4 regions of the Pseudescherichia sp. genome follow, and region 2 is predicted to be linked to each of the others. Evidence: predicted binding sites of a transcription regulator. Region 2 holds the regulator's gene; each other region holds the start of a gene.
The links. The regulator LexA, encoded in region 2, represses DNA repair genes until DNA is damaged. The targets are predictions, from matches to a motif close to TNCTGTATGTACATACAGNA.

Region 1 (7,414 bases), on a different contig from region 2:
CGCTGGACGATACCGGCCACGTTCTGAATTCGGGCTACCAGACCTGTGCGGAGTACGATACCGACCCGCAGGCCCCGAAACAGTAATGCTATTTTAGCCTGAGCACGAAAAAACCGGCGTAAGCGCCGGTTTTTTTATGGCGTGAAGTCCATCAGGCCGGGATGGCGCTGATTTTACTTGCCCGGGACCAGACGCGGTGTCCCGCCAGCTGGGCCAGGAAATCATCGACAAAGGTGCCGGACGCATCATCTGCTTCGATAATGCCTGCCTCGCTCTGTGCATCTACTTTCAGCGTCTGCTTAAACTGCCGCGCATCGCCTGCCAGCGCAATCACCTTCAGGTGCTTATAGGCCTCCAGCAGGTAGTAGGCCGCGTCGCCGTTGTTCAGCAAATTGCTTACGTCACCGCCGGGAACGATAACCGCATCGACGGTCACCGAAGGCGATCCGGCAAAGGTGCCCGCCACCGACAGGCTTGAACCATCGTCGGCTGTTACTTCCCCCATTCGCGAGTAGAGCAGTTTGGCGTGTACGCCTTTCGCCCGCAGCCCCTGCAAAATAGTCAACAGTTCGCTGGCAACCACCTTATCGTTAAGCAAAATGGCAACCACTCGGCCCTTAACGCTGGCATCCGGCTGGGCGTAAAGGCTAAGCGACGGATCGCTTGCTACCCCGTTAACCTCTTTAGGTGGGGAGACGTTGAGCTGCTCATCCGTCAGGGAGATACCCAGATTTTTTGCTACCGACAGCGCCAGCATAGTATCAATGCAGGCCAGCTGATCGACGACCCGCTCGCGAATGTATCCGCGTACCACTTTGCTCAGCTCAAAGCTAAAGGCATCAATAATATGCTGCTGCTCGTGCGGGGTTTGGCTTTGCCAGAAGAGACGCGGATGAGCGTAGTATTCACCAAACGACGGGCTGCGCTCGCGGATCTTGTTGCCCTCGATCCGCTCTTGATAAGACTCAAAGCCGCCGCGTTTTGGTCCGGGAGGCGTTTCTCGCGGCCAGTTATCGTTGATCGAGTTCGGCTCGTAGTTCGCCGGGTTGGTATCGATATCCATGCGGTGCATGCCGTCGCGCTGGAAATTGTGGTACGGGCAGGTGGGGCGATTAATGGGAATTTCGTGGAAGTTTGGCCCGCCGAGGCGGCTGATCTGCGTGTCGGTATAGGAGAAAAGGCGCCCCTGCAGCAGCGGATCGTTGGTGAAATCCAGACCGGGAACGATATGGCCTGGGTGAAACGCGGCCTGCTCGTTTTCCGCAAAGAAGTTATCCGGATTGCGATTCAGCACCATTTTGCCCACTCGCTCAACGGGCACCAGCGCCTCGGGGATCAGCTTGGTCGGGTCGAGCAGGTCAAAATCAAACTTGAACTCATCCTCTTCCGGGATCAGCTGTAGCCCCAGCTCATACTCGGGGAAGTCGCCGGCCTCAATGGCCTCCCACAGATCGCGGCGATGAAAATCGGGGTCGCGCCCGGTGAGCTTCTGCGACTCATCCCACACCAGCGAAGCTTTACCCGCCACCGGCTTCCAGTGGAAGCGAACAAATGTCCCTTTGCCTTCGGCGTTAACCAGGCGGAACGTATGGATACCAAAGCCTTCCATTGTGCGGTAGCTGCGGGGAATACCGCGGTCCGACATGGCCCACATCACATTGTGCAGCGTCTCCGGCTGCAAAGAGACGTAGTCCCAGAAGGTATCATGGGCGCTCTGTCCCTGCGGGATGGCCCAGTGCGGCTCCGGCTTCACCGCGTGGACGAAATCGGGAAACTTATGCGCGTCCTGGATAAAAAAGACCGGCGTATTGTTGCCGACCAGATCGAAGATACCCTCTTCGGTATAGAACTTTGTGGCGAAGCCGCGAATATCACGCACGGTATCCGCTGAGCCAGCGCCGCCCTGTACGGTAGAGAAGCGGACAAATACCGGGGTCATCTTCTCGGGATCGCTGAGGAAATCCGCTTTGGTAATATCCTTGAGGCTCCTGTAGGGCTGAAAATAGCCGTGCGCCGCCGAGCCGCGGGCGTGAACAATACGCTCTGGAATACGCTCGTGGTCAAAGTGAGTGATCTTCTCCCGCAGGATAAAATCCTCCAGCAGCGTCGGACCGCGATTGCCCGCGCGTAAGGAGTTTTGATCGTCGCTGATGCGTACCCCCTGGTTAGTGGTCAGGGGAAAGTCTTCGCTGCCTTTGCGAAAGGTCTCCAGTGCGGTGAGCTTTTCATTATGCGTATCGGGAGCCTTTAAGCTGCCTGGGGCAGTGGGCTGCTCGCCTGGAGGGGTAGGGCGAGGATCGGGGCGGTGGGAGTTATCTTCGGGCGCCAGGGAGTCAAGGCCTGGCTGGGATTCGCTGGGATCGTGTACCGGTGAACGATGGCCGTGTGGGTTTTTCTCATTATGCGACATTGTGCTCGTCTCCTGTTTTCATTGCTGAAAGGGTGGCCGATGTAACGTCAAAAGCCTTATAACTATAGAGCAACCCCGTGTTTTTACCGTGAAATCGGCTATCATAGTGGCTGCCTGTATCTGCAATCTGTTTTAGTGAACCCGCGCTTATGAAACCTTTTCGTCAACAGAATCGTCCTGTTATCAGCTATGTACCCCGCGTGGAGCCTGCGCCGCCCGATCACGCCAATAAAATGGAGGGGTTTCGTGATGTCTGGCTGCTGCGCGGCAAGTACGTGGCGTTTGTGCTGATGGGAGAGCGTTTTCGCCGTTCACCGGCGTTTAGCATGCCCGAGGCGGCCCAGCGCTGGGCAGAGCAGATGCGTCAGGAAGGGGAGATTGACGAGGCGTAGCATTGCCCCAAAACGAAATGCCCGGCAGCGTCTGCCGCCGGGAACATGGATTTTAGCGATGCGCCAGTTCGGCACTCTCTTCGCTATTTAATACCTCTTTATCGGTCTGCTTCAGCCACTGGCTGGTGAGCGTTCCGGCGGTCATGGAGCCGTTAACGTTCAGCGCGGTACGGCCCATATCGATCAGCGGCTCGACGGAGATCAGCAGCGCCACCAGGGTAACCGGCAGGCCCATCGCAGGCAGAACAATCAGCGCCGCGAAGGTAGCCCCGCCGCCCACGCCCGCTACGCCAGCCGAGCTGATGGTGACCATACCCACCAGAGTCGCGATCCACAGCGGATCCAGCGGGTTAATCCCTACCGTCGGCGCGACCATCACCGCCAGCATCGCCGGGTAGAGACCGGCACAGCCGTTCTGGCCGATAGTAGCACCAAAGGAGGCTGAGAAGCTGGCGATAGACTCCGGCACGCCCAGGCGACGAGTCTGCGCTTCCACGTTCAGTGGAATAGAGGCGGCGCTGGAGCGGCTGGTGAAAGCAAAGGTCAGCACCGGCCACACTTTACGGAAGAATTTCAGCGGGCTAACGCCATTTACCGCCAGCAGAATACCGTGAACCACAAACATGATCCCCAGACCCAGGTAGGAGGCAATAACAAAGCTGCCGAGCTTGATGATGTCCTGCAGGTTAGAGCCTGCCACGACCTTGGTCATCAGCGCCAGCACGCCATACGGCGTCAGCTGCATCACCAGACGTACCAGCTTCATCACCCAGCTCTGCAGGGTATCGATAGCGGTCAGCACGCGCTGCCCCTTCGGCGCATCATCTTTCAGTAGCTTCAGTGCGGCTACGCCGAGGAAGGCAGCGAAGATCACCACGCTGATGATGGAGGTCGGATTCGCTCCGGTCAGATCGGCAAACGGATTTTTCGGAACGAAGGAGAGCAGCAGCTGCGGCACGCTCAGATCGGCGACCTTGCCCGCGTAGTTGCTCTGAATGGCGTTCAGGCGCGCGGTCTCTGCCGTACCCTGCACCAGCCCTTCGGCGGTAAGGCCAAACAGGTTCGTCACCAGGACCCCGACCAGCGCTGAAATCAGCGTCGTAAACAGCAGCGTGCCGATAGTTAAGACGCTGATTTTACCCAGCTGCGAGGCATTATGCAGGCGGGCTACCGCGCTCAGAATAGAGGCGAACACCAGCGGCATGACGATCATCTGCAGCAGCTGAACATAGCCGTTGCCCACCACGTTAAACCACTGGATCGAATCTTTCAGCACCTGGCTCTCTGCGCCATAGATGGCCTGTAACGCCAGGCCAAACACCACACCAATCGCCAGACCGACCAGCACTTTCTTTGCCAGACTCCACTGCTTATGGCGCGTCTGTGCCAGCAGAAATAGCAATGCTACGAACACCACGATGTTCGCAATTAATGGGAAATTCATTTCAGATCTCCTGAACGGTTTTTTATCAGGCGACGCGTTGCACGCCGCCCTGTTGCCGCCAAGGTTAGCAGAAGTGTGATTTAGGTCTTATATCCAAATGGAATGGGTTATAAGTAAACGTGCAAATTAGCCGACTTAATGACCGGATTGCTGGTTAATAAACCGATTGAACTCACCTTGCAGGGTATTGATCACCTGTGAAGACCAGCGCACTGCACTGTTATCGGGCACGCCCTGAGGCATCCATACAGCGTAGGTAAAGAGCACCATGCAAAGTACGCGCTCAAGTTGGTTACCACGCTGCGGCGTGAGAATAGGCAGGCGGAAACGCCAGCGGCAGGGCCACAGCAGCGGCACACCGGCGGGCGTCAGCATATCGGCCAGAATATGGCTCAGGTAACCCAGCACCATGCCCTGTAGGACATCGGCAGGGATAAACCAGCTATCGGGAACTTTAAGATAGAAGAGCGTTACGGCGATAAACACCGCCAGCAGGCTATGGGTAAACCCCCGATGGCCAAAGGCCCGGGCGATCGGTTTCGAGATCCACTTCAGACGCTGGCCAAGAAACGATTTCGGATGATCGATATCCGGAAGCAGGCAGGTAACAATGGCTGAGGGAACGACATGCCACCAGTCCCCTTGCGCGAGCACAGGAGTAAGCTCGGCGTTTTTGGCAAACACCGCGCAGGCAATGGAAAAAAGGAGGTGTCCTTCCGCCGTCATGATCATACTCACTTAACTGTCGAAGTATACAGTATAGGGTTTTTGTACAGTAGGCGGAAGAGGTGACGGTGTAACACTTTGTCACCGTTTTACTTTTTTTACATTAACGGGACAAAATGCATGCTATCCGCGCAGATCTTGCCCAGCGAGCTGGGCGAGCGACTCAAGTTTGACGTTGGCCAGCGCATAGCGCGGGTCCTGACGGTTCTCCTCCGCGGGCACCACGATGGCGCGCATGCGAGCCGCTTTAGCCGCAATCATGCCGTTAACCGAGTCCTCAAGCGCTACGCAGGTGAGAGGATCAACGCCAAGCTTTGCCGCGCAGTCGAGATAGACCTGCGGGTGAGGTTTACTGTAGGGCAGCGTCTGTGCTGAAGCCAGAGCATCGAAATAGTCGCTCAACTCGAAAAGCGACAGCACTTTCTCCAGCATATAGAGCGGCGAGGCCGAGGCCAGACCAATTTTGAGCCCTTCGGCTTTACACAGCGCCAGCGCCTCGCGCACGCCGGGCAGCAGCGGACGTCTCTCTTCGACCAATGAGAGGGTCCGCTGAATGATTCGGTCAGTCACTTCCTGTTTTCCTGGCCCGCTCCAGGGCTGCATGGCATACCAGAGATCGACCACCATATCGATACGTAGGCCCAGCGTATCGGGCATCTCATGGCGACGAGAGACATCGACACCGAGGCTGGATATCACCTCCAGCTCGGCCCGGTCCCAAAGCGGCTCGGAGTCGATAAGCAGGCCATCCATATCAAAAATAGCGGCGAGGATCTGACGCGGGGTTGACATAACAACCTCTCCTTGTGAGTGGAATAAATAGACAGATGAACGATCATTATGGCTGTTACCAGAGGATAACGCTTTTAAAGTCGGGCGAAAATCCTGTTCTGAAGGTAGACTTAACCCGCAAATGGAACGTCTTAAACAAGGGGAATTCATGACGTATCAACAAGCTGGACGCATTGCCGTGCTCAAGCGCGTTCTGGGATGGGTGATTTTTATCCCGGCGGTGGTATCCACCCTGATTTCCGTATTTAAATTTATGTACGATCACAGCGAAAAGCAGCCGGGGATTAACGCCGTCATGCTGGATTTCGCCCATGTCATGATTGAGATGATGCGTTTTAATACGCCGTTTCTTAACTTCTTCTGGTATAACTCGCCAACGCCTGATTTTCACCAGAAGCTGAATATCGGTTTTTGGATCATTTTCGCCCTGATTTTTATCGGATTGGCGCTGCAGGCCTCCGGGGCACGCATGAGCCGCCAGACCCGTTTTCTGCGCGAGGGGGTAGAGGATCAGCTCATCCTTGAGCAAGCGAAAGGGACGGACGGATTAACCCGCGAGCAGATCGAGTCGCGCATTGTCGTTCCCCGTCACACCATCTTCCTGCAAATTTTCCCGCTCTATGTGCTGCCCGTGATTGTCATCGTTGCCGGCTACTTCTTCTTTACCCTGCTCGGGTTTATGTAGCCGCAACACAAGCCTGGCCGCGCTGACTAAGCGGCCAGGATCCTGTCCAGCGACTGCTGGGCCGTTACCAGGTGCTGCCCACCAAAGAGGATCGCCCGGTTAAACAGCGTATAGAGCTGATAGACCGGCTGGCGCTCAAGAAAGCCGTTCGGCAGCGGCAACACCGCCTGATAGCCATCATAGATCTGCGGCGGCTGCTCCGGATGGAGCGGCAGCATCGCCAGATCGCACTCTCTGTCGCCCCAGTAGCAGGCCGGATCAAAAATGTAGGGGCCGTGCGGGCCAAGCGCGCAGTTGTTTGACCAGAGATCGCCATGCAGTAAAGAAGGCTGCGGCTGGTGGGAGGCGAGGCGCTGCTGGATATGCTCGACAATGGCATCAATATTGCCAAACGCCAGCCCCTTTTCCGCAGCCAGCTCAAGCTGCCAGCCGATACGCTGCTCGGCAAAAAAGGTTGACCAGCGACGCTGCCAGGCATTTGGCTGCGGGGTGGTAGAGAGATCGTTATCGAAGTCGAGGCCAAACTGCGGCTGCTCACTCCACTGGTGCAGTCGCGCCAGCTGCTGGCCGAGCAAAAAAGCGTTATGCGCGTCCAGCGGGCGGGGAGGGAGATACTCCATGACTAAAAAACTGTAGTCGCGATCGCTGCCGACTGCCGCCACCTCCGGGACGCTGACCGTACGGCTGCGTGCCAGAAGCTCAAGCTGATCTGCCTCAGCAGTGAAGATAGGCAGCATTTCGCGTTCATCACACTTCACAAACAGATCGCGACCACCGAAGCGGATATGCCATGCGGCATGGATCTCTCCACCCGGCAGTTCATTGCGCAGCTCGATTTCACCTTCACCCAGCTGCTCGCTTAATAGACGACTAACGGCTTGCCACATGCTCTCTCTCCCCTGCAATCTGCCAGATTAAAGGTTAGCGCGCTAACGCAGCGTAAAATACGATTTTGCGCACAGCCT
Region 2 (7,414 bases):
GCGCCGGCAGGCGCGGACCCACGGCGGCAAGCCGCTGGCGGGCAAAGTGCATGCGCGCTACGCGGGCCAGCTTTTGGGCGATAATTTTGTCTGTGCCATGCTCGGTGGCCATCCGGCGCAGGGAGACCGGCGGGGAGAAGCGCACAAAGCTATCGCGACCGAGCCAGGAGACGGCAAAGAACTTCTGGATGCCGTTCAGCATGCGCAGCGGCGGATTCACTTCGCCTTTTTCGCGCCCCGGTGAGCGGCCAAACATCACCGATACCGGCACCATCTGCACGTCCAGGTCCGGGTGGTTACGGTGGAGATCCAGATAATCATGGAACAGCTTAACGGACTCTTCTTTCGGCGTGTACCAGCTAAAGACACGCGGCCCGCTGTGAATAAAGATATAGCGAGGCAGCAGCGCACCGTCGATCTCCAGCGGTTCAAGCGGGTCGGGCAGCTCGTGCGCCAGGCATTGGGCACGCAGCGTCAGCAAGTCTGCCTTCGAGTTATAAGGCAAAACGTACATAATAGGGCGTGAGGTATCGAGTCCAGGTTCCTGGGCAGGTTCTGCCGGGATCGACTTGCTTTTTACCAGCACGCTTAATGGTAAATTCAGTAATTTGTAGTAAATTCGTGGCCAGCCGGACATAAACAATGTGAAGCCTCTGGTTAATAATGCCATTGCGCCGCAAGAATATCAGAAAGCGCGCAGAATATCTTTTGTACCTCGGTACGCTCGCATAGACATTGACGATAATTACGTAAAAAGGTTCTTTTGATGGCCAATAATACCACTGGTTTAACCCGAATCATTAAAGCCGCAGGGTACTCATGGAAGGGCGTTCGCGCTGCCTGGCTGAACGAAGCCGCTTTCCGCCAGGAGTCCGTCGCGGTGATCCTTGCCGTTGTCATTGCCTGCTGGCTCGACGTAGACGCCATTACCCGCGTGCTGCTCATTGGGTCCGTTGTGCTGGTAATGATAGTGGAGATCCTGAACAGCGCGATCGAGGCGGTTGTTGACCGTATCGGGACTGATTTCCATGAGCTTTCCGGCCGGGCCAAAGATATGGGCTCGGCAGCGGTGCTGATGTCTATTCTGCTCGCGCTGGCCACCTGGGGCATTCTGCTCTGGCCACATTACCGCTAAGGCGCGCAAAATCGGCCTTGCGCGGCGGTTTTGCTCAAAATTTGGTTTCAAAAACGGTTTTTGCTGTATATACTCACAGCATAACTGTATATACACCCAGGGGGCGGGATGAAAGCGTTAACAGCCAGGCAGCAAGAGGTGTTTGATCTCATTCGCGATCACATCAGCCAGACCGGCATGCCGCCGACGCGTGCTGAAATTGCGCAGCGTTTGGGATTCCGTTCCCCAAACGCGGCAGAAGAACACCTGAAAGCGCTGGCGCGCAAAGGCGTCATTGAGATTGTTTCCGGCGCATCGCGCGGGATCCGTCTGCTGCAGGAAGAGGAAGATGGCCTGCCGCTGATTGGCCGGGTCGCTGCCGGTGAGCCGCTGCTGGCACAGCAGCATATCGAGGGCCACTACCAAGTCGATCCGTCACTGTTTAAGCCCAGCGCCGATTTCCTGCTGCGCGTTAGCGGGATGTCGATGAAAGACATTGGCATCATGGATGGCGATCTGCTGGCAGTACATAAAACGCAGGAAGCGCGTAACGGCCAGGTGATTGTGGCGCGTATTGATGACGAAGTGACGGTAAAGCGGCTGAAAAAGCAGGGCAATACCGTGCAGCTGCTGCCTGAAAACAGCGACTTCGATCCCATCGTTGTTGACCTTCGTCAGCAGAACTTCAGTATTGAAGGTCTGGCGGTCGGCGTCATTCGCAACGGCGAGTGGCTCTGATAGCATATAAGTGCTTGTGGCAGTTAACCTTCTGCTGTCACAGCGCTTAATGTTTTTCCTCCTCTCTCTTTCTCACCTCCTTTAGCCTTGCCTTCTAGCCTTGCCTTCCTGTTGTTTGTTCGCGCCTGAATGGTTAAATATTCCGAATAATCCCCAGCTTAGAAAATCCTTAGCTACAATTATTATCACGTTCAGCAGATAAAGAACGTAACGAAGGACCAACGAATATTGCTATTCAACACCGAACGATGATGAGGATACCATTATGAATAAAGACGAAGTCGGCGGTAACTGGAAACAGTTCAAAGGTAAAGCGAAAGAGCAATGGGGTAAATTAACGGACGATGACATGACCGTTATTGAAGGTAAACGCGACCAGCTGGTCGGTAAAATTCAGGAACGTTATGGCTACCAAAAAGACCAGGCTGAGAAAGAGGTGGTCGACTGGGAAACCCGTAACGAGTATCGCTGGTAATCACCCTGGATTAACAGTTTGACTACCCTGCCCGACGGTACAAGGACGTACCGACTCTTCCCACCACTTTTTAACCTAACGCGGTTTCTTCTTCACTAAAATGCTGTGATCGTGCTGACATTGGCCCTGATGACGGCAGGCTTCCACTTCTGAACACGCTGCACACAACCCGTGCGCCTCAATGACGTTATGACGCAGCGCAAAGCCCATCCTGGCCGCCAGCGCGTGCATAATATCTTCCACGCCTTCAGCCGCCTCCTCTTTTACCACGCCGCAGCGATCGCAGATGAACATCGCAGACGTATGGGTAGGCTGATCGAGGAAGTGACACAGCACGTAGCTGTTGGTTGACTCGACCTTGTGCACAAAACCCTGCTCCAGCAGGAAGTCGAGAGCGCGGTAAACCGTCGGCGGCTTGGCCTGCGGCTCTGAGACGCGCAGGAGATCGAGCAGATCGTAGGCGCTGATTGCACCCTGCTGGAGGCTCATCAGGCGCAAAACCTCAAGGCGCTGCGGGGTCAGGCGCACGTTGCGCTGCGCGCACAGCGTTTCAGCATGTGCCAGCATCTGCTGCGAAGTGGTCTTATCCATAGGGCATCCTCAGGTTACGTAATGTAATAACGTTGAAACCGTCACTTTATCATATCCTGCGACAAACGCCGAGATCCCGCCGATCGTTCCGCACCCACCGTCGATCTCCATCCTGGCATTTTCCTGAATTTTTCAACGCTCAGAGCAGAAAAACTTCCCGAATCGAATTTCCTCCTCTATAAGTAAAGAGCGTTTATAAAAAGACGCAGATTGTTACGAATAAAAATACTCTCATGCAGATAAAAAACGAATTAGCTGCATTTAGCATCGCTTTTCACAGCAATAGTTCACCTCTCGCCAGGCGATAACTGGCAGGGCATAAATCGACCTTTGATCAATAAGACAGGGCAAACTGTGAAAAAAATTTTTAAGCTTTCAGTGGTAACACTTGCGGTCTCTTTTGGGGTAGTCACTCAGGCGGGGGCAGCCAATACATGGGCAGAAGCGCGTAGTGATGCGATGGGCGGCACCGGCGTAGCATCCGCCAGCTATGGCAGCGGCGTACTGATTAACCCGGCGCTGCTGGCGAAGGCTAAACCGGATGATAACGTGACTGTCATCCTGCCGAGCGTGCGGGCGCAGATTAGCGATAAAGATAATCTGCAGGATGAAATCGACGATATCAGCGACAAAGTCGACTATTACGATAACGTTATCGACAACCTGACCTTTGCTCAGTTTATTACTAACCCAACGGGAACCATTAATCAGGTGCGCGGCGCCGCGACCGATTTAGCCGATGAGCTGGAGTTTCTCGACGGCAAAACGGCGCGTGCTAATGCGGGCGCTGGTATTGCAGTAAGCATTCCTAACGACGTGCTGTCGTTTGCTTTCGTGGCGAAGGCCTATGCCCATGCCCGGGTCAGCTCCAACGTCGACCAGCAGGATATTGACTACCTGCGCGGCAATGAAATCCTCCTTGATGCCGGGCAAGTCGCCCTTGGTCGCAGCTCGGATATTATTACCAGCCACTTGAACTCTACCGCGTCTGGACGTGCGGCGATCGTCTCCGACTACGGCGTGGCCGTGGCGCGTCAGTTCCAGCTTGGCGACGTGCCGGTCTCTATCGGCGTGACGCCGAAGCTGCAAAAAACCTGGCTGTTCAACTACACCACCTCCATCTACGACTACGATAGCAGCGACTTCAACAGCAGCCGCTACCGTAACGACGATACCGGCTTCAACGTTGACGCCGGTATTGCCGCTGATTTTGGCGATAACTGGACCGTAGGCCTGAGCGGACAGAACCTGATCTCCCGCGATATCGATACCAAAGATATCCAGATCCGCAATGGCCGTACTCAAGAGGTGCGTAGCTATAAAGATACCTACCAGATCAGCCCGGTGGTTACCGCAGGGCTGGCGTGGCATACGGATCTGGTTACCCTCAGCGCCGACGGCGATCTGACCGAGACCAAAGGCTTTAAGAGCGAGGAGGCTTCCCAGTATGTTGGCGTCGGGGCCGAGGTGCGTCCGCTCGACTGGCTGGCGGTGCGTGCGGGCTTCCGCGCCGATGTGAAAGGGGACGACAGCAACGTCGCCACCGCCGGTATCGGTTTTGCGCCGTTCAACCGCGTTCACGTCGACCTGATGGGCCTCTATGGTGAAGATGAAACCTGGGGCGCAGGCGCGCAGCTCAGCCTGACGTTCTAATGATCTCCCCGCCGGAGGCGCAATGCCTCCGGCGGGCTGTTCAGGCTAAATGAGTATGCTATAGTAGCGCCCCTTTTCCATTTTGATGAAAAAACGTACGCTATGCCGCCAGTCACGCCCGCTACAGCCTTCGCCGCCCACCGCTTCTCCATCGCGCCAATGCTCGACTGGACCGACCGCCACTGTCGCTATTTCCTGCGCCTGCTGTCGCGGGAGACGCTGCTCTATACCGAGATGGTGACTACCGGGGCGATTATTCATGGTAAAGGTGACTATCTGGCCTACAGTGACGAAGAGCATCCCGTAGCGCTTCAGCTGGGCGGCAGCGATCCGGCTCAGCTGGCCCACTGTGCGAAGCTGGCCGAAGCCCGCGGCTATGACGAGATCAACCTCAACGTCGGCTGTCCGTCGGATCGCGTGCAGAACGGTATGTTCGGCGCCTGTCTGATGGGCAATGCGCAGCTGGTGGCGGACTGCATCAAAGCCATGCGCGACGTCGTCTCTATCCCGGTGACGGTGAAGACCCGCATCGGCATTGACGACCAGGACAGCTACGAATTCCTCTGCAGCTTTATTGATACCGTTTCCGGCAAGGGCGAGTGCGAGACGTTTATTATTCACGCCCGTAAGGCCTGGCTCTCCGGACTCAGCCCAAAAGAGAACCGTGAGATCCCGCCTCTGGACTACCCGCGTGTCTATCAGCTTAAGCGCGACTTCCCGCACCTGACCATGTCTATCAACGGCGGCATCAAATCGCTGGAAGAGGCAAAGGCGCACCTTGAGCATATGGACGGGGTGATGGTAGGGCGCGAGGCGTATCAAAACCCAGGCATTCTGGCCGCGGTTGACCGTGAGATCTTTGGCGTAGCGCGTGACGATGCCGATCCGGTTGCGGTAGTGCGGGCCATGTATCCCTATATTGAGCGTGAGCTGAGCAACGGCGCCTATCTCGGGCATATCACTCGCCATATGCTGGGCCTTTTCCAGGGTATTCCCGGTGCGCGCCAGTGGCGTCGCTACCTGAGTGAAAACGCCCATAAGGCTGGGGCGGATATCGATGTACTGGAGCAGGCGCTAAAGCTGGTGGCGGATAAGCGTTAGAAATTCGCTAAAAGTTAGCTAAATTCACCACGCCTCGCAGCACGCTGCGGGGCGTTTTGTTTTATTATCAATGCATTACATTCTGGCACGTTTCTTGTAATAGATTGGGTAACTATTAAGGGGGAAGAGCCATGCTGGAACTACTGTTTGTTATTGGATTTTTTATGATGCTACTGGTCACGGGCGTCTCGCTGCTGGGCATTATTGTCGCGCTGGCAGTGGCCACCGCGCTGATGTTTGTCGGTGGACTGTTTGCGTTAATGTTTAAGCTGCTGCCCTGGCTGCTGCTGGCGGTGGCTATCGTCTGGGTTATCCGGGCGGTAAAAAAACCAAAATTGCCGTTGTATCAGCGCAATAGCCGCTGGCGTTACTAAGTTATGCGGTCTTGATCACAACCTGGCACTTTTCTCTGGCAGGTTCAGCCAAACCGCATAGGATTTAGGTATCGAATCTGTCACTATTGCGCGTCTTAGAATTCATCGAGCTGTACCCTACATACAGCCGAACTAAAAAAAGAAAGGGCTTCCTTAAGGGAAGCCCTAATTCTTTTCCCTCGTCATACTTCAAGCAGCCGGTGCGTTGGCTGCGCTTACTCGCCCCAGTCACTTACCTATGTAAGCTCCTGGGGACTCGCGCTCTTGCCGCCTTCCTGCTACTCAAATTATTTAGAGGGGCTCAGGGGATCAGCAGACTCGATCCTTGAGTTGATCGGCTCTCCAGCGTCTCGTGCGCACGCTGCGCCTCCGCCAGCGGGAATTTCTGATCTTCTGCCACGTCGACCTTAATCACGCCGCTGGCAATCAGCGAGAATAGCTCGTTGCTGGCCTCTTCCAGCTCCTCCCGATTAGTGATGTACCCCTGAAGGGAAGGGCGGGTTGCATAGAGGGAGCCTTTCTGGTTAAGGATGCCGAGATTAACGCCGGTGACCGGACCAGAGGCGTTGCCGAAGCTGACCATCAGGCCGTGACGCTGCAGGCAGTCCAGCGACGATTCCCAGGTATCTTTTCCTACCGAGTCATAGACAACGCGTACCTTCTTACCCCCGGTGATCTCCTTGACGCGCTCAACGATGCTCTCCTCGCGGTAGTTAATCACCTGCCATGCGCCCGCCTGCAATGCGCGCTGCGCCTTCTGCGCGTTGCCCACCGTGCCGATCAGCTTGCCACCCAGCGCCTTGGACCACTGGCAGGCGATAAGCCCTACACCGCCCGCCGCCGCGTGGAACAGAAACGGCTCGTCGGGCTTGATCTCATAGGTTTTACGCAGCAGGTAGAAGACCGTCAGCCCCTTCAGGAACGAGGCCGCGGCCTGCTCAAAGGAGATGGCGTTGGGCAGAATAGCGACCTTATCCGCCGGCACGTTATGTACTGAGCTGTAGGCCCCCAGCGCCGACTGGGCATAGACCACCCGATCGCCCGCTTTAATATGGCTAACGTTTTTACCAACTTTACTCACTACGCCTGCCGCCTCTGTACCGAGACCGCTTGGCAGCGCCGGAGGCGGATAGAGGCCGCTGCGGATGTAGGTATCGATATAGTTGATACCAATAGCTTTGTTCTCGACCTGCACCTCGTTCTCTGCCGGATCGGTGGGCGTAAACTCCACCGCTTTTAATACCTCAGGGCCACCATGCTTGTGAAATTCAATTCTTGTTGCCATGTTTCCTCCCAAAGATCCTAAGCCAATGCGACATTAGGGTCGGTGCATAATCTAAAATATGATAAAGTTTCGACCCACAATTT
Region 3 (7,414 bases), on a different contig from region 2:
GGATTAGCACCGGCCAGGCATCCTCTGCGGGGATCGGCAGTCCGGCCTGCTCGGCGCTCAGAATGACCCACTGCCGCCAGGTGGCAAGCGCGTCTACATCGGTAATCTGGATATTTTCTTCGTATTCGCTGTAGATAGACTGAGCGGCCAGATCTGGCTCCATCTCCTGAAAATCAGCCAGCGACTCGCGCTCGCCGACCAGGATAACCTTCAGCGTGAGCGGCATAGCCGGCACGCTGACGGGCAGGGGGCGAGACTCATCGAAGGAGACCCAGTCGAAGCGCTGGCGAGTCACGATTGATTTCAGTCGCATCCAGAGCAGCGGCTGGCTCAGTAGGGTGCGCAGCGAGACCACCAGCACCCCGCCATTAGCCTGGTGTACCAGACCAGGCTCAAGGGTAATTTCATTATTGAACTGGCGCAGGCAGCCAAAAAGCTGCTCAGCTTCCACCCAGTCGGCAATCACTACGTCGCTCTGCCCGGCAAAGTTTGCCTGCACGCTGGCGGCGGGCTTCATGCTCACCGTGCGGCCGGCAACGCTGTACTCAACGCCGACAACCGGCGACACCGCGGGTTGGAGTTCACGGGCAGCGGCGGCGATCAGGGCCAGATACTCCGGCTCTTCCGGCGCTTTGGCCAGTAAAAAGCGTGACGATGCAGACGGATGCAGCAGCTGCTCCAGCGCGTACTGCAAACGAGGTTGCGTGTCACCAAGAGAAAGCTCAGACTCAAGGTCAACGTCAGACGGTGTAAACACCTCCTGATAGCTGTCGGTATCAGGAACAAGGTCTTGCCAGGCTAGTTTAGTAATGGTCAATGTCGAGGTTTTATCGTCAGCTGTAAAGGGCGGAATTATAGCGTAAGCGGCAATTCAGCACACGTGGAATAGATGCTTTTACCCCTTTCCCGGTACCGCTTAGCTCACAGGATATGATTTCTTTTCAGCAGATTGGCAAAAAACTGATATTCTGAACTAAGTTACACGGTAACACTGAGATCGCAATGAAATATCAACAACTGGAAAATCTCGAAAGCGGCTGGAAATGGAAGTACCTGGTGAAAAAGCACCGTGAAGGTGAACTCATCACGCGCTATTTAGAAACCAGTGCGGCTAAAGAGGCCGTCGATCTGTTGCTGAAGCTCGAGTACGAACCGGTTCGCGTTAACGACTGGATTGCGCAGCACATGAATACCGCGTTAACGAACCGCATGAAGCAGACCATTCGCGCCCGGCGTAAACGGCACTTTAATGCCGAGCACCAGCACACGCGTAAGAAATCAATCGATCTGGAGTTTATGGTCTGGCAACGTCTGGCCGGCCTCGCCCAGCGGCGGGGGAAAACCCTGTCGGAGACAATTGTGCAACTGATTGAAGATGCCGAGCATAAAGAGAAGTATGCCAGCAAAATGAGCACCCTGAAGCAGGATCTGCAGGCGCTGCTGGGCAAGGAGTAACGCGCTTTTCAGCAGAGAGCAGGCAATAAAAAACCCCGCAGAGCGGGGTTTTTTTATAAGACGTAAACTTAAGCCTGCGGCTGAGTTACAACGTCTTTGATACCTTTAACTTCGATCTCTACGCGACGATCCGGAGCCAGGCAGTCGATCAGCGCCGGACGCGCTTTCACGTTGTCACAGGTGTTGCCGGTAACCGGGTTAGATTCGCCCATACCACGTGCGGAGATCTTGTTGGACGGGATACCTTTAGAGATCAGGTAGTCAACAACAGACTGAGCACGTTTCTCGGACAGACCCTGGTTGTAAGCGTCAGAACCGATGCGGTCGGTGAAGCCCAGAACAACAACGGAACCGTCTTTCGGATCCAGGTTGCTCAGCTGGGTGTACATCTGATCCAGAGCCTGCTGGCCTTCTGGTTTCAGAGTCGCTTTGTTGAAGTTGAACAGTACGTCAGACTTCAGAGTGAAGTGCTTGGTAGAAACCTGCGGAGCCGGAGCCGGAGCCGGTGCAACAACCGGAGCTACGTCTTCCTGCTGGCCGAAGCGGTAGGAAACACCTACGCTCAGCATACCGTTGTCTTGACGGGTGCCCAGAGTTTTAGCATCGCCAATGTTGTTAACCCACTGGTATTCCAGACGGGTAGCGATGTCACGGGTCATTGCCCACTCTACGCCACCAGCGAATACTGGGGAAACACCGGTATCGTGGTCTTTGAAAGATGCGCCAGTGCCAGGAACCTGAGCTTTAGCATCTGCACGCCATACCATACCACCCAGGCGGGTGTAGATATCAACGTCATCAGTGATTGGGTAGCCCAGTTTAGCGGTCAGCTGAACGCCCTGAGATTTGAAAGCACCGTTTACGTTGTCGCCTTTGTACGGCTCACGACCTAACCAGTCGTAGCCCAGTTCGAAACCAACGTACGGGTTAACCTGGTAGCCGCCGTATGCGCCAGCGCCCAGCTGGTCTTCACGAGTCGGGCCATCATTAGGAATGAAGCCGTTGTCGTGGTACTGGGACCAGCCCAGTTTAGCACCAGTGTACCAGGTATTATCTTTCGGAGCGGCCTGCGCTACGGTAGCGAAGCCAGCCAGTGCCACTGCAATCGCGATAGCTGTCTTTTTCATTTTTGCGCCTCGTTATCATCCAAAAATCGCCATGAAGTTCTCGCCAGAGAAAACACGGTTAAATCCTTCACCGGGGGCATTGCTCAATATTAACTCTACCGATATCTTCGGCTTATGCCGAGCACCCCTGGCGATGTAAAGTCTACAACGTAGTTGGAAACTTACAAGTGTGAACTCCGTCAGGCATATGAAAAAAAAAGAGTTGTAGACACAATATTTAACATTTATGACGATAAATTCGCCATCGAAATATCGCAGTTACCGCGCCAGACAGGCTTCGCGAGAGAATTTAGCTTAATGACCAAAGGCCTGGAACCGACGCAAAAAAGATCCCAGGAATTATCTTAAACTTACTTAATGAAACAAATTCGAGTGAATTTTTAAGCCGGAAGACTGTCCTGAAGCCTGCGGATCGAAGCGAACCGGCCGCATGATAAACCCCATTGCGTTTCCCTCCTGAGCGGCCTCAACGAGACGGCGATGCTCATCTTCTGACAGCTCTTGCGTATGCCAGCCGATCACTACGCTGTAGTTGCCCGTCTGCAATGCTTTGATCATGGAGTCCAGGGTATTATCCGGCGAGAGCTGGCTAATGTGCATGAGCTTGCTTAAGGGCAGGCCAGCAGACTGCACCCACGCACGGCTCAATTTTTGCTGTGGCGTCAGCCAGAGCTGCCAGCGGGACTGCTGTCCAAGCTGCTGTAGCAACGGCAGCAGCAGCAGCTGGGTCATCATCGGCTGATCTTCACGATAGACCACTTCACTGATAAGACCCGTGGCCGCAGCGGGCGTATTCACCTGTGCGCGGCTGCCGGCGAAAGAAGCGTATTGAGACGAGCGGTTAGCATAGCCTGAAGTGTACATAGTCATTCCAGCCCTGAGAGTTACTGTATATCTATACAGTACCCGGTAAGCGTTTAAAGATCAACCTCATTTTCTGGAAGCGTCTCGCAAATATGGGCTGAATATGCCGCGAGGAGAAAAATCAACTTGCTGAGGCCGGGCAACTTCCCTATGTTCCTTTTCAACAGATGGCTTAAAAATAAAAGATATTTTACGCCTTGATTTTAAAGGAATAATCATGAAAAACGTATCGTATCAAAGGATCTATCAATCTCGGGAATATCTATCACCGCTGGGGCATATCCATCACCGTGCGCTCTTTGGTGGTTACAGTCTCGCCATTGAGGATACGGTGTTTGCGATGGTAGCCGAAGGGGCTCTCTACCTACGTGCCTGTGAGGAGAGCGCACCCTACTGTATGAATACGAAAGCCCCCTTACTGACTTTTGTGAAGCGGGGTAGGCCCGTCCTGCTCAACTATTTCCGGGTCGATGATGGATTATGGCAGGATCGTGAAACGCTGCTGACGCTCTGCCAATACTCGCTGGCGGCCGCGCAGCGGGAAAAGGTCGCGAGGCGTGCGCAAAAGCGGCTCAGGGATCTTCCCAATCTGAATTTCCAGCTGGAGACTCTGCTCTGGGAAGTGGGAATCAAAGATGAGCCTAGCCTGAAACAGCTAGGGGCAAAAGCGTGCTGGCTCAGGTTAAAGGAGCGCAGCCCGCAGTTGAGTATCAAGGTGCTGTTTGCCCTGGAAGGGGCTATCGCGGGGCTGCATGAGGCGGCACTCCCGGCAGAGACGCGCCGGGAGTTAACCATCTGGTTTAAAGAGCTGGAGGCGGAGAGCAGTTTACATCAGCGGGGAACCTGACGCTGAAGCTGGCAGATCTCCGGCAGCAGCCCAATCAGCAGCCCAACCTGCTGCAGAACCAGCGGGGCCTTGCTGGTAGGGTCGGGTTCAAGCTGGCGGATCCGCCCGGAGAGCGTCTCCAGTTGCTGTCCGACCCGGACTTCATCGGCAGGCTGATGGTGCAGGGCATCATCCACGTAGCAGACGGCATCATCCAACAGCTGCAGGATCTCCGGCTGCTGAAGCTGCTCACGGTGCGCCCCCAGCGTGGAGATATAGCTGGTAAACGTGTGGTTCAGGCAGAGCAGGCGGAAGGCGACGTCGCGCATCTGTGGCGTGGCGTTCGGCTCGGTCGACATGTTTGAGACCACTGACGCCAGATCCGCATCACCGTTATGGGCATAGCGCCGGGCAATACGGTACGCCAGACGGTTATCGCGCCCCTGGTGATACTGTTCCAGAATGGCATCCAGATAGCGGCAGTTGGCATCAAGCGCCCGCTCCAGCACGCGCGGAAGGTTGCGAAAGCGCCAGTCCGGCCAGATAAAGCTCACCGCCGCCCAGGCGATGGCGCAGCCGATCAGCGTATCGATGATACGGGGGATCGCCACCTCAAAGCCCTCTCCGAGCAGGTTGAAGCAGAGCAGCACCAGCAGGGTAATAAACATAGTGGCATGGGCGTACTGGACGTTGCGGAAGGCAAAGAAGAGCACCCCGGCGATAACAATAAGCACCAGCTGCCCCTCCAGCGAAGGGACGAACAGCAAAATGGGCAGGCCCACCGCCACGCCGACCAGCGTGCCGATAATACGCAGCGTCAGGCGGTGGCGGGTGGCGTTATAGTTTGGCTGGCAGACAAACAGGCTGGTGAGCAGGATCCAGTAGCCGTGCTGGAGTCCGGTGAGCTGAATGAAGGCGTAGCCCAGGCAGAGCACCACTGACATCCTCACCGCATGGCGAAACAGGGCCGATTCCGGCGTCAGGTTGCGCTTCAGACGCTGCCAGATATCGTCCAGGCCGGTCAGGCTGTCATCGGCAAGCTCGTTCTCGGTACCCTGCGGCGGCTGCATTAGCGCCTGCTCAGACTCGATGGTCGCCAGCTGAGCGTCGATAGCCCGCAGGTTATCCCGTACAAAACCCAACGACTCAATATAGTCGGCGGAGATGCCCTGGCCGCGGGCGTGCTCAAGGGCGGCATCAAGGTGGGTAAAGGCGCGCTCAAAGTTGGGGTCATGCTGATAGGGCTCGCGCAGCAGAATAGCCCGAGAGAGCCGGGCGCAGGCCTGCGCCTGCATAGAGAGCATGCGCTGAAAGCGAAACATCAGGGAACTATGGCGAAAATGCTCGCGCAGGGCATGGTATTGAATATGCGACGAGCTGGCGCGCTCGTGAATATCCTGCGCCACGAAATAGTAGTGCAGCGTGCGCCGGGTACCGCGCTGGCCGCGATCCCCCCGCAGCCTCGTCAGCAGCGACGCTTTGGTCTGGTTGAGCGTGGTCACCAGCTGGCCGTTGGCCTGGGCCAGATCGTAGAGCGGTACCTCGCTCTCACTCTCATCATCATAATCGGGATCGAAAAGACGCGATTTCTGCTCGAGATAGTTTGCCAGCTGTGCATAGCAGCGCGCGAGGTTATCCTGCAGCGGGCGCACCGGAAACACCAGATGCCCCACCAGCGTTAGCAGGCTAAACCACACCGCCCCTGCCAGCAGGAGCAGCGGCTGCTGGTACCACTGGTCAAAGAGCGAGATCCCCAGCATGGTATAGATAGCAATCAGCAGCGCGCCAAAGGCGATGGTTGCGTAGCGCTGCCCAAGGCCGCCCAGCAAGATAAACCCGCAGGTGGAGACGATAAGCCCGAGGGCAAACAGCCACGGCCAGGGGAAGAGCAGCTCTACCGAGGCCGAGGCAATAAAGAACGACACCAGGGTGATAACCAGGTTGCGCAGCCGCCCGGTGAGCCGGTCGTCCAGGTCGGCCAGCGCAGCGGCCACCACGCCTAACGTCAGCGGGATCGTGAGCTTCACCTCGCCCAGCCACCAGGGCAGGGCAACCGTACCGCTCAGGGCGATAAAAATCCTGACGTTATAGAGCCAGGCACTGTTCCATGTGTAACGGCGAAGCAGAGGGCTTAGCATGAGTTACGCGTCCTTTCTCAGTAAAAACGGGCCCGGGCGTTGGCTTCACGGGCGGCCTGCGCCGTCTCCACCGATACCACCCGCCGTCCCACCGGCCACAGGGCAATGGCTGCGATTTTAAAGTTGGCGATGCCCACCGGGATACCGATGATAGTCAGGCACTGGGTGATGCCGGCGAGAATATGCATCACGCACAGCCACCAGCCGAAGAGCACCAGCCAGACAATATTCAGCAGCGTACCGCCGGTATTCATAATGACGTTGCGGCGGGAGGGATCGAGCTCATCCACATGTACCGCCTCGTTGCCATACGGCACCAGCGACAGCTTCGCGATCTCCCAGCATGAGCGGGTCAGCGGCAGCGTGATGATAAAGACAATGCTCATTACCGTTGCCAGGATCCAGGCCAGCGTGGTAACGAAGCCGCCCAGAAAGAAGTTAAGAATATTCAGTACAGTACGCATAGATCCTCGGAGTTATCTGCCATACGAAAAGGCTTGCTAAGTGTAACGTCTTTTTACGCTGGAGCGTAAATTCTCTGGCGGGTACACTGACGGGCAACGTTATGACCAGAGAAACGGCACATCATGGAACTGAAAGCGACTTCACTCGGAAAACGTCTGGCCCAGCACCCCTACGATCGGGCGGTCATGCTCCACGCGGGCGTGAAGGTTTCCGGCGATCGCCATGAGTATCTTATTCCCTATAATCAACTGCTGGCGATAGTCTGCAAGCGCGGGCTGGTTTGGGGTGAGCTGGAGTTCGTGCTATCAGATGCCAAAGTCGTGCGCCTGCACGGCACCGAGTGGGCGCAGACCCAGCAGTTCTGGCAGCATCTTAACGCCCACTGGCAGGCATGGAGCAGCCAGATGAGCGAGGTGGCCGCGGGCGTTCTGCAGGAGACGGTGGAGACCCTCTCCAGCGGCATGAAGGCCAACAGGTGGCTAACCCGCCAGCAGACCACGGGCCTGCAGGATCGGATCCGTAACGCCTTTGCGGCGCTG
Region 4 (7,414 bases), on a different contig from region 2:
TTTTTTTTCTGAAGGAGATACTTTCATACGCTGCTCATCATTTCCTGAGGAGTTACCTCTCAGGGAATTCATTATTCCTGAGGCACCATCACTGATTTTCTGGTTTGTAGTTGCTATATCATTCATACTACAAGCTGTTACGAGAACAGGTAGTATTAAAATAGTATATAGACCCTTCATATTCCTTTTTTCTCCCTATTTTTACCGTGAAAATAACAGCTTTAGTACGACTTACTATTCCGTCACATTGTAACAGACTGTAAAACCCTGCCGTATTGTATAATGAAAGTCAATGATGAGGTATACCAAATGGCTGGGCGTAAAAAGGAAGCTCACTTCACTTTAATTATATCACTTAGCTTAGTCGTGAAGGCGGGGGAAAGCCTTTCTCTGCGCATCTTCCAGCCCATAGATGCATCTTTAATACCTTGCCCTGCAAACCAAACAGAGCCTTTGCCTGAATGGTTAATGCTGTCTATTAATGTCATCAGCTCTTCGCTGTTACGATGAGGCTGAAAGTCATCAAAAAGGGTCAATTGAGATACGGCAGCGCTTCGGAAATCAGTGAGCATCACGCCAGCACGATGATAACGGTGCCCTGGTACAAATATCGTATCAAATGCCTTTATAGCCGCGTTAATGATATCCCGTGAATCCTGAGCGGGTACAGCAAGCTCTGTTACCGCCTGATTCTTATAAAACACCTCATTTTCTGAGAAAGGGCTGGTACTGATGAAAACTGCTACCCGTTTACAAAATTGATGCTCTGCACGGAGTTTTTCTGCTGCACGTTCAGCATGAGCGCAAATGGCCTGATGCAGGCTGACTTCGTCCGACGGTTTTTCTCCAAAAGATCGGGAGCATATGATTTGTTCTTTTGGGGCAGTAAATTCTTCTAAACCGAGGCAAGGAATACCGTTCAGCTCTCTGACCGTGCGCTCAACAACTACTGAGAACTGTTTACGAATGAATGAAGGCGACAGCTCAGCCAGCTGAAGTGCATTGTTAATGCCCATAAACTGTAATTTTTTACCCAGCCGCCGTCCTATACCCCAGACCTCCTCAACTGGTACTAAAGCCATTAACTTACGCTGACGCTGTCTGTCACTGAGATCTACCACACCTCGCGTTGCGGGCCAGCGCTTACTTGCATACTGAGCCAGTTTGGCGAGCGTTTTTGTAGGGCCTATTCCCACTCCCACAGTCAGATGTGTTCTTCGCTTAATCTGATCACGTATCTGATGGCCAAACACCTCAAGCGATAACAGATTACGCATACCCGTAAGATCACAAAAAGCTTCATCGATACTGTAAATTTCCACACGCGGAGTCAGTAACTGCAAAATAGTCATCACTCTGTCTGACATATCAGCATTTATGTGGAATACAATTTCAACAGCTTAATTAGTAACCGACTCAAAGCACGCGCGCTTTAGGTATGTCAGACCAGCGCGTGGTCCAAGCAGGGCTTAGCATTTCACGTTTCATTTTCCATTCGGTATTAATGCCCTGGCCCGCAAACCATACATTTCCCATTCCGGACTGGTTGATATCATCCAGTACCTTCATCAGCTGTGCGCTATTGGCCCGCGGCTGGTTATCTTCAAACAGATTGAGCTGGCTTACACCGTTTGGAGTGAAGTTATCAAGCATGATACCTGCTTTCATGTACCTTCGACCCTCAAGCCAGATACGGTCAAGTGATCGCATCGCAGATTCAATAATGTCACGCGTGTCCTGTGTTGGCAGCGTCAGTTTCTCACCAGCGCTGTTCCCGTAAAAAACCTCACCGTTTGCGTGTGGCGACGTCCGGATAAACACACCGATGTTGCGACAGTACTGACGTTCCCCGCGCAGTTTTTCCGCTGCGCGCGCAGCGTACTGACACAGCGCCTGCTGCATAGCGACTTTTGAGGTAATTCGCTCGCCGAAGCTGCGGCTACAGACAATCTGCTGTTTTGCCGGTGGCAGCTCTTCGAGCGGAATACATGATTCACCGTTCAGCTCGCGTACGGTGCGCTCCAGCACCACGGAAAAGTTATCGCGAATGAACTTCGGACGCGCGCGTGATAGCTGCAGAGCAGTTTCGATGCCCATAAGGTTGAGTCGTTTACCGATACGCCGTCCCACGCCCCATATTTCCTCAACGGGCTGGTTAGCCAGCAGGGTTTCAGTACGTTTCGGATTACCTGGCGTAAGCGCCAGTACGCCGCGAAACTGCTTCCACTCCTTGCCCGCCCACTGGGCCGATTTTGCCAGTGTTTTGGTCGGCCCCATGCCGATACCGACGGTGAGACCCGTTGTGGTAAAGACATGCGCACGCAGGCGACGGCCAAAAGTTTCGAAGTTCTCACAGCCGTCAATACCGGTGAGATCCAGAAACATCTCATCAATGCTGTACTGCTCGACGCGTGGCGTTATCTCTTCAAGCGCGGTCATTACTCTCTGGCTGAGGCTGTGATAAAGCGCGTAATTGGAGCTGAACACGTGCACCTTTTCCGGATAATCCTGTGTTTTTACCTCAAACCATGGCGCACCCATTTTGATGCCAAGCGCTTTTGCGCCAGCGGAGCGTGCAATGACGCATCCGTCGTTGTTGCTGAGCACTAGCACAGGTCTGCCACGCAGGTCCGGGCGGAACAGCGTCTCGCAGCTGGCATAGAATGAATTAACGTCAGCCAGGCCGAACATGGACATCATGATCTCCGCCGTGTGTAGATAACCCGCACATATCAGTTTCTCCGGCGCGGAGTGTGCACGAAGTGCGCCACTACGCCGAAAATTTCCAGGGTATCCGGGTCTGGGATAATAACAGGATAGGCGGGATTCATCGGCTGCAATACCGGCCCTTTCTGGGTAATAAGAAGGCGCTTGACCGTAAATTCGCCGTACAGTACAGCGATAACCACGTCGCCGTGCTCAGGCCTGAGTGCCCGATCGACTATCAGCAGATCGCCGTCGTAAAGTCCTATATCCTGCATGCTGTTGCCCTGTGCGCGCAGGAAAAAGGTGCTTGCCCTGTGGGCTATTAGATATTCGTTTAAGTCGAGTTCCTGCTCCGCATAGTCCTGGCAAGGAGAGGGAAAACCGCAGGGTACGCGTTCCAGGAAAAGGGGCCTGTAGCTGGGCGGCGGATTATCCGCCGGGTGCATCAACTCAAAGGCGTGAAACATAGCAAAAATCCCTGTCAAAATGCTGTACGTATTTACAGTAGTATTGTCTGACTTTACGAACGAAGCAAGAAGCGTGGGGCGACACAAATATCATTAAAATAATGGACTATTGATTTATTTGAATTTATAGCGGAACGACAGCTCGTAAAACAAGCAGCTATCAGGACTTTCTGTGTCAGGGCATGTTAAAAATTTATTTTGATTCAGGAAAGATCTTACTTAGTCTGTTCAGTACTTCACTTATGCCCCTGCTGACAATCCGATCCTCCCGCATCACTGTCCCCAGAGTCCGGTGAAGCGATGGCGTTACTGAGTAAAGACTGAGACCCTGCCTTTCTTCATGACTTGCAACGGACATACGGGGAACGATGCTGTAACCCAGGCCGGAACGAACCATCCTTTTAATGGCTTCAATACTGCCAAGCTCCATAACCGGGCTGACAGTATGCCCTGCATCGCTGAACCATCCGTCAATCAGATCGCGTGTGGCACTTCCGGGTTCAAATACAATCAGCGGCAGTGGCAAAAGGGTATCAGGAGACAGCGGTTTTGCACTCTGCTCCGAGGTGTCCTTTTCCATGATTACAACAAACTCATCCGTACCCAGCGGGCTGACACTCAGGCATTTACCGGCTGCCGGCAGCGTTACCAGACCAATATCTATACGGTTTTCCTCCACTCCCCGTACAATATCTGAAGTATTGCCTGTGCGTACATCCACCTTCAGCAGGGGATGGGTCTGTCGAAGTTGCTGCAGTAAGTGAGGTAGCAGATGGATACAGGCTGTTGCGCCTGTGCCGACAGTAACGGTGCCGGTTATTTCGTCTGAATGCAGGGAAACCGCTTCAACCGCTCCGCTTACCACCGCATCAATTTTCATGCAGTGTTCAGCGAGAGTCAAACCGGCAGTCGTTGGTCTTACTCCCCGGCTGGTTCGCTCAATAAGCCTGACCTTAAGCGTCTGCTCCAGCTGTCTTATCTGCAGGCTCACTGCCGGTTGCGACAAGCCAAGTACTTCTGCCGCCCCCGAGAAACTGCCCCGGCTGATGACCAGCCTGAAGGTAGCCAGATGATCGAGGTTCAGTGTTGCCATGCCAAAGTTTTCCTCATAACGCTGATAAGCCCTGCTGCCTGTCTGAAATGATTCATCCGGGTTAGTCTCTGTTTCTGATCTGAAAGGGAGCTGTACTGATGGAAATAACCGAAGCAGATGAACGACATATTCCCGCTATACAACAGATTTATGCTTATCACGTATTACACGGCACCGCCACTTTTGAAACCGAACCGCCGGGTGAGGCTGAAATGGCAGCCCGGCTGAAAAAGGTACATGCAGCAGGACTGCCCTGGTTGGTGGCGGTTGACGGAGGAATTGTTCGAGGATACTGCTATTTGTCTCTATACCGGGAACGGTGCGCCTATCGCTTTACTCTGGAAGACTCTGTATATGTTGATGCCACGTATCAGGGGCGGGGCATTGGAAAAATGCTGCTATCCCGTGCAGTAGGATGGGCAGAAGCCCGTGGTTTTCGGCAACTTGTAGCGGTGGTGGGGAACAGTGAAAATACTGCCTCCCTTGCTCTTCACCGCGCTGCAGGCTTCAGCATCACTGGCACCCTCAGGTCTGTAGGATTCAAGCATGGGCGCTGGCTCGATACGGTTATCCTGCAGCGTACGCTCGGGCATGGCGACGCTACGCTTCCGGAAAGTACAGAATGACACAAGGATATCTGACAGGCCGCACCATTTTCTGCATCGGCATGACGCAGCTTATCAACTGGGGTATTACGTTCTACATGCCGGGTGTCTTCGGAGCCGCCATCATGGCGGAAACAGGCTGGTCTTCCGGTGAGACATTCTCCGGCCTGAGCGTTGCCATGCTCGTTATGGGGCTGGTTTCACCGCTTATCGGTCCCGTAATGGCCCGTACCGGTGGACGCACCCTGATGATGGCGGGAACTTTGGCTATAACCATCGGGTGTTTTCTGATGGCGTTTACCTATTCAACATTAGCGTGGGATGCCGTCTGGATCCTGACAGGCGCGGGCATGCGGCTTGCTCTGTATGACGCCGCTTTTGCCATGCTTGTGGAAACCGCAGGCGCAGAGGCTCGCAAGGCAATCTCTCTGGTCACCCTGCTGGGCGGTCTCGCGTCGGCCGCTTTCTGGCCTGCTGGCGCAGCGCTTCTTCACGTCACCGACTGGCGGCATGCCGTCATCATTTATGGCTGTGCGGGCCTGCTGAGCCTGTTTTTTTTAACTGCCGTTCCGGCAGGCAGTCGGGTAAAACTTCCCGTAACAGGGCGATCCGGCCATTCGGCTGACGCAACAGCAACATCAGAGGACACAAAAGCACTCATCAGCGGCCTGTGGTATGCCACTCTGATAGCGTTGATAAGCTTTGTCTCCACCGGCGTGTCCACACATTTTCCCCGGATACTGGCCTCTTATGGCGTGCCTGCTCTGGCTGGCATGCTGTGGGGAGTGGGGCAGTTAGGTGCCCGTCTGCTGGGTGTAGTTTCAGGTGCACGAATCTCCGCGATACGCCTGAACCTTATAACCGGTATCCTGCTTCCCCTCTGTTTTCTGACCGGCCTTGCAGGCAGCATTACTCCTGTGGCTACAGCCTTTTTCGTTCTGGGCTATGGGGCCGTAAACGGACTGAATACGATCGTGAAGGCCGTACTTCCTCTTGTGCTGTTTGATCCGCAGCAGTACGCCCGCAAAACAGGAATACTGTTGTCGCCGGCATTTTTTCTCGCGGCACTGGCTCCGTCTGCGTATGCCATACTGCTGGAGCGCTACGGTATACCCGGCACGCTGCTTTTTTCCTTCATCCTGACCCTGATCATTACGGCGATTTCTGTGGTCCTCTGGCAGCGTCATTCTGGCTCTGTTGTGCAGAACCGGGACCATGGAGCATCTACCCTTCACGAAAAAAATGTTTGACGGCTTCCATATTTCTATTATTCTGGAAATATAGTTAAAGGAGGCCGCATGGATTTACACACCGCAGCAAACGCACTTCGAGAACTGGGCCACCCGACACGTCTCCGCATATACCGGGAGCTGGTCAGGGCTGGTCATGAAGGCCTGCCGGTTGGCGAACTGCAGAAGCACCTTGAGATTCCTGCCTCCACGCTCAGCCATCATCTTTCAGCGCTGATGTCCGCTGGACTCATAAGCCAGGAACGGCAGAGTCGTACCTTGTTCTGCAGACCTTGCTATGCGCAGCTTGAGCAGCTGATGGCTTTTCTCACTGAAGAGTGCTGCGCCGGTGGCAGTAGCTGCAGCCTGTCTACCGAGATTTCCCATAAAGAGACTCCATTGTGAATAACGTGAATGATGCCCTGAACAATATCGATCTGACACTCCTGGATACGCCCCTTTCGGAAGAGAAATTAAAGGCCGAAGAGGTGGCGCATCCGCCCCGCATACTGATGCTCTACGGTTCGCTTCGGGAGCGCTCTTACAGCCGACTCACCACGGAAGAGGCCGCACGGCTGCTGACGGCCATGGGCGCGGAGGTGAAGTTATTCAATCCGTCCGGCCTGCCGCTGCCGGATGATGTACCTGAGACGCATCCGAAGGTCGCAGAGCTGCGCCAGCTAGTGCTCTGGTCTGAAGGGATGGTCTGGTGCTCTCCTGAGCGTCACGGTGCCATGACCGGCATCATGAAGACGCAGATTGACTGGATACCGCTGACGTCCGGGGCGGTCCGGCCCTCGCAGGGGAAAACCCTTGCTGTCATGCAGGTCAGCGGAGGCTCACAGTCTTTCAACGCCGTAAACCAGATGCGTATTCTTGGGCGCTGGATGCGGATGATCACTATCCCGAACCAGTCATCCGTTGCAAAAGCCTGGGCCGAGTTTGATGAGGACGGCCGCATGAAGCCTTCTCCGTATTATGACCGCATAGTGGACGTCATGGAGGAACTGATGAAGTTCACCCTGCTGACGCGCGGTCGTAGTGGTTATCTCACCGACCGCTACAGCGAAAGGAAGGAGAGTGCTGCGCAGCTCTCTGAGCGGGTAAACCAGCGCAGCATATAAAAAAGCCGGCATCTGCCGGCTTTTTCACATTTTCCCTGTCACAGCCAAGGGAAACATCAGTGGCTGACGCGATTCCCTTGCTCATCAATGACTGCTTCGCCGTCCTCTTTGGTAAACGCTCCCTTCTGCGGGTCCGGCAGTATGCCCAGAACCACTTCGGAGGGGCGGCAGAGCTTCGTTCCCAGCGGCG

Region 1: RTX96_RS09180 (metal-dependent hydrolase) is a predicted target of LexA. The motif match lies at 4,987-5,006, and genes of this name have one in related genera.
Region 3: sulA (SOS-induced cell division inhibitor SulA) is a predicted target of LexA. The motif match lies at 3,468-3,487, and genes of this name have one in related genera.
Region 4: umuD (translesion error-prone DNA polymerase V autoproteolytic subunit) is a predicted target of LexA. The motif match lies at 3,194-3,213, and genes of this name have one in related genera.

The regions. Positions count from the first base shown of each region.
Region 1 covers NZ_DAMBWA010000005.1:147,193-154,606, forward strand. The annotation lists gene osmE (osmotically-inducible lipoprotein OsmE) at 1-86, shown strand, start outside; gene katE (catalase HPII) at 152-2,410, opposite strand; gene cedA (cell division activator CedA) at 2,536-2,802, shown strand; gene RTX96_RS09175 (L-cystine transporter) at 2,855-4,246, opposite strand; gene RTX96_RS09180 (metal-dependent hydrolase) at 4,382-4,972, opposite strand; gene hxpB (hexitol phosphatase HxpB) at 5,096-5,764, opposite strand; gene RTX96_RS09190 (YniB family protein) at 5,913-6,449, shown strand; gene RTX96_RS09195 (fructosamine kinase family protein) at 6,476-7,336, opposite strand.
Region 2 covers NZ_DAMBWA010000012.1:55,715-63,128, forward strand. The annotation lists gene plsB (glycerol-3-phosphate 1-O-acyltransferase PlsB) at 1-637, opposite strand, end outside; gene RTX96_RS15830 (diacylglycerol kinase) at 767-1,135, shown strand; gene lexA (transcriptional repressor LexA) at 1,244-1,852, shown strand; gene RTX96_RS15840 (CsbD family protein) at 2,118-2,327, shown strand; gene zur (zinc uptake transcriptional repressor Zur) at 2,403-2,918, opposite strand; gene RTX96_RS15850 (conjugal transfer protein TraF) at 3,273-4,571, shown strand; gene dusA (tRNA dihydrouridine(20/20a) synthase DusA) at 4,674-5,672, shown strand; gene pspG (envelope stress response protein PspG) at 5,804-6,046, shown strand; gene RTX96_RS15865 (quinone oxidoreductase) at 6,348-7,331, opposite strand.
Region 3 covers NZ_DAMBWA010000006.1:150,065-157,478, forward strand. The annotation lists gene RTX96_RS10495 (Lon protease family protein) at 1-817, opposite strand, end outside; gene matP (macrodomain Ter protein MatP) at 1,003-1,455, shown strand; gene ompA (porin OmpA) at 1,524-2,582, opposite strand; gene sulA (SOS-induced cell division inhibitor SulA) at 2,937-3,446, opposite strand; gene RTX96_RS10515 (TfoX/Sxy family DNA transformation protein) at 3,664-4,293, shown strand; gene yccS (YccS family putative transporter) at 4,278-6,410, opposite strand; gene RTX96_RS10525 (YccF domain-containing protein) at 6,428-6,874, opposite strand; gene helD (DNA helicase IV) at 6,998-7,414, shown strand, end outside.
Region 4 covers NZ_DAMBWA010000004.1:4,550-11,963, forward strand. The annotation lists gene RTX96_RS06815 (hypothetical protein) at 1-180, opposite strand, end outside; gene umuC (translesion error-prone DNA polymerase V subunit UmuC) at 333-1,391, opposite strand; gene umuC (translesion error-prone DNA polymerase V subunit UmuC) at 1,417-2,691, opposite strand; gene umuD (translesion error-prone DNA polymerase V autoproteolytic subunit) at 2,733-3,173, opposite strand; gene RTX96_RS06835 (LysR family transcriptional regulator) at 3,367-4,266, opposite strand; gene RTX96_RS06840 (GNAT family N-acetyltransferase) at 4,365-4,892, shown strand; gene RTX96_RS06845 (MFS transporter) at 4,889-6,121, shown strand; gene RTX96_RS06850 (ArsR/SmtB family transcription factor) at 6,170-6,505, shown strand; gene arsH (arsenical resistance protein ArsH) at 6,502-7,224, shown strand; gene arsC (glutaredoxin-dependent arsenate reductase) at 7,281-7,414, opposite strand, start outside.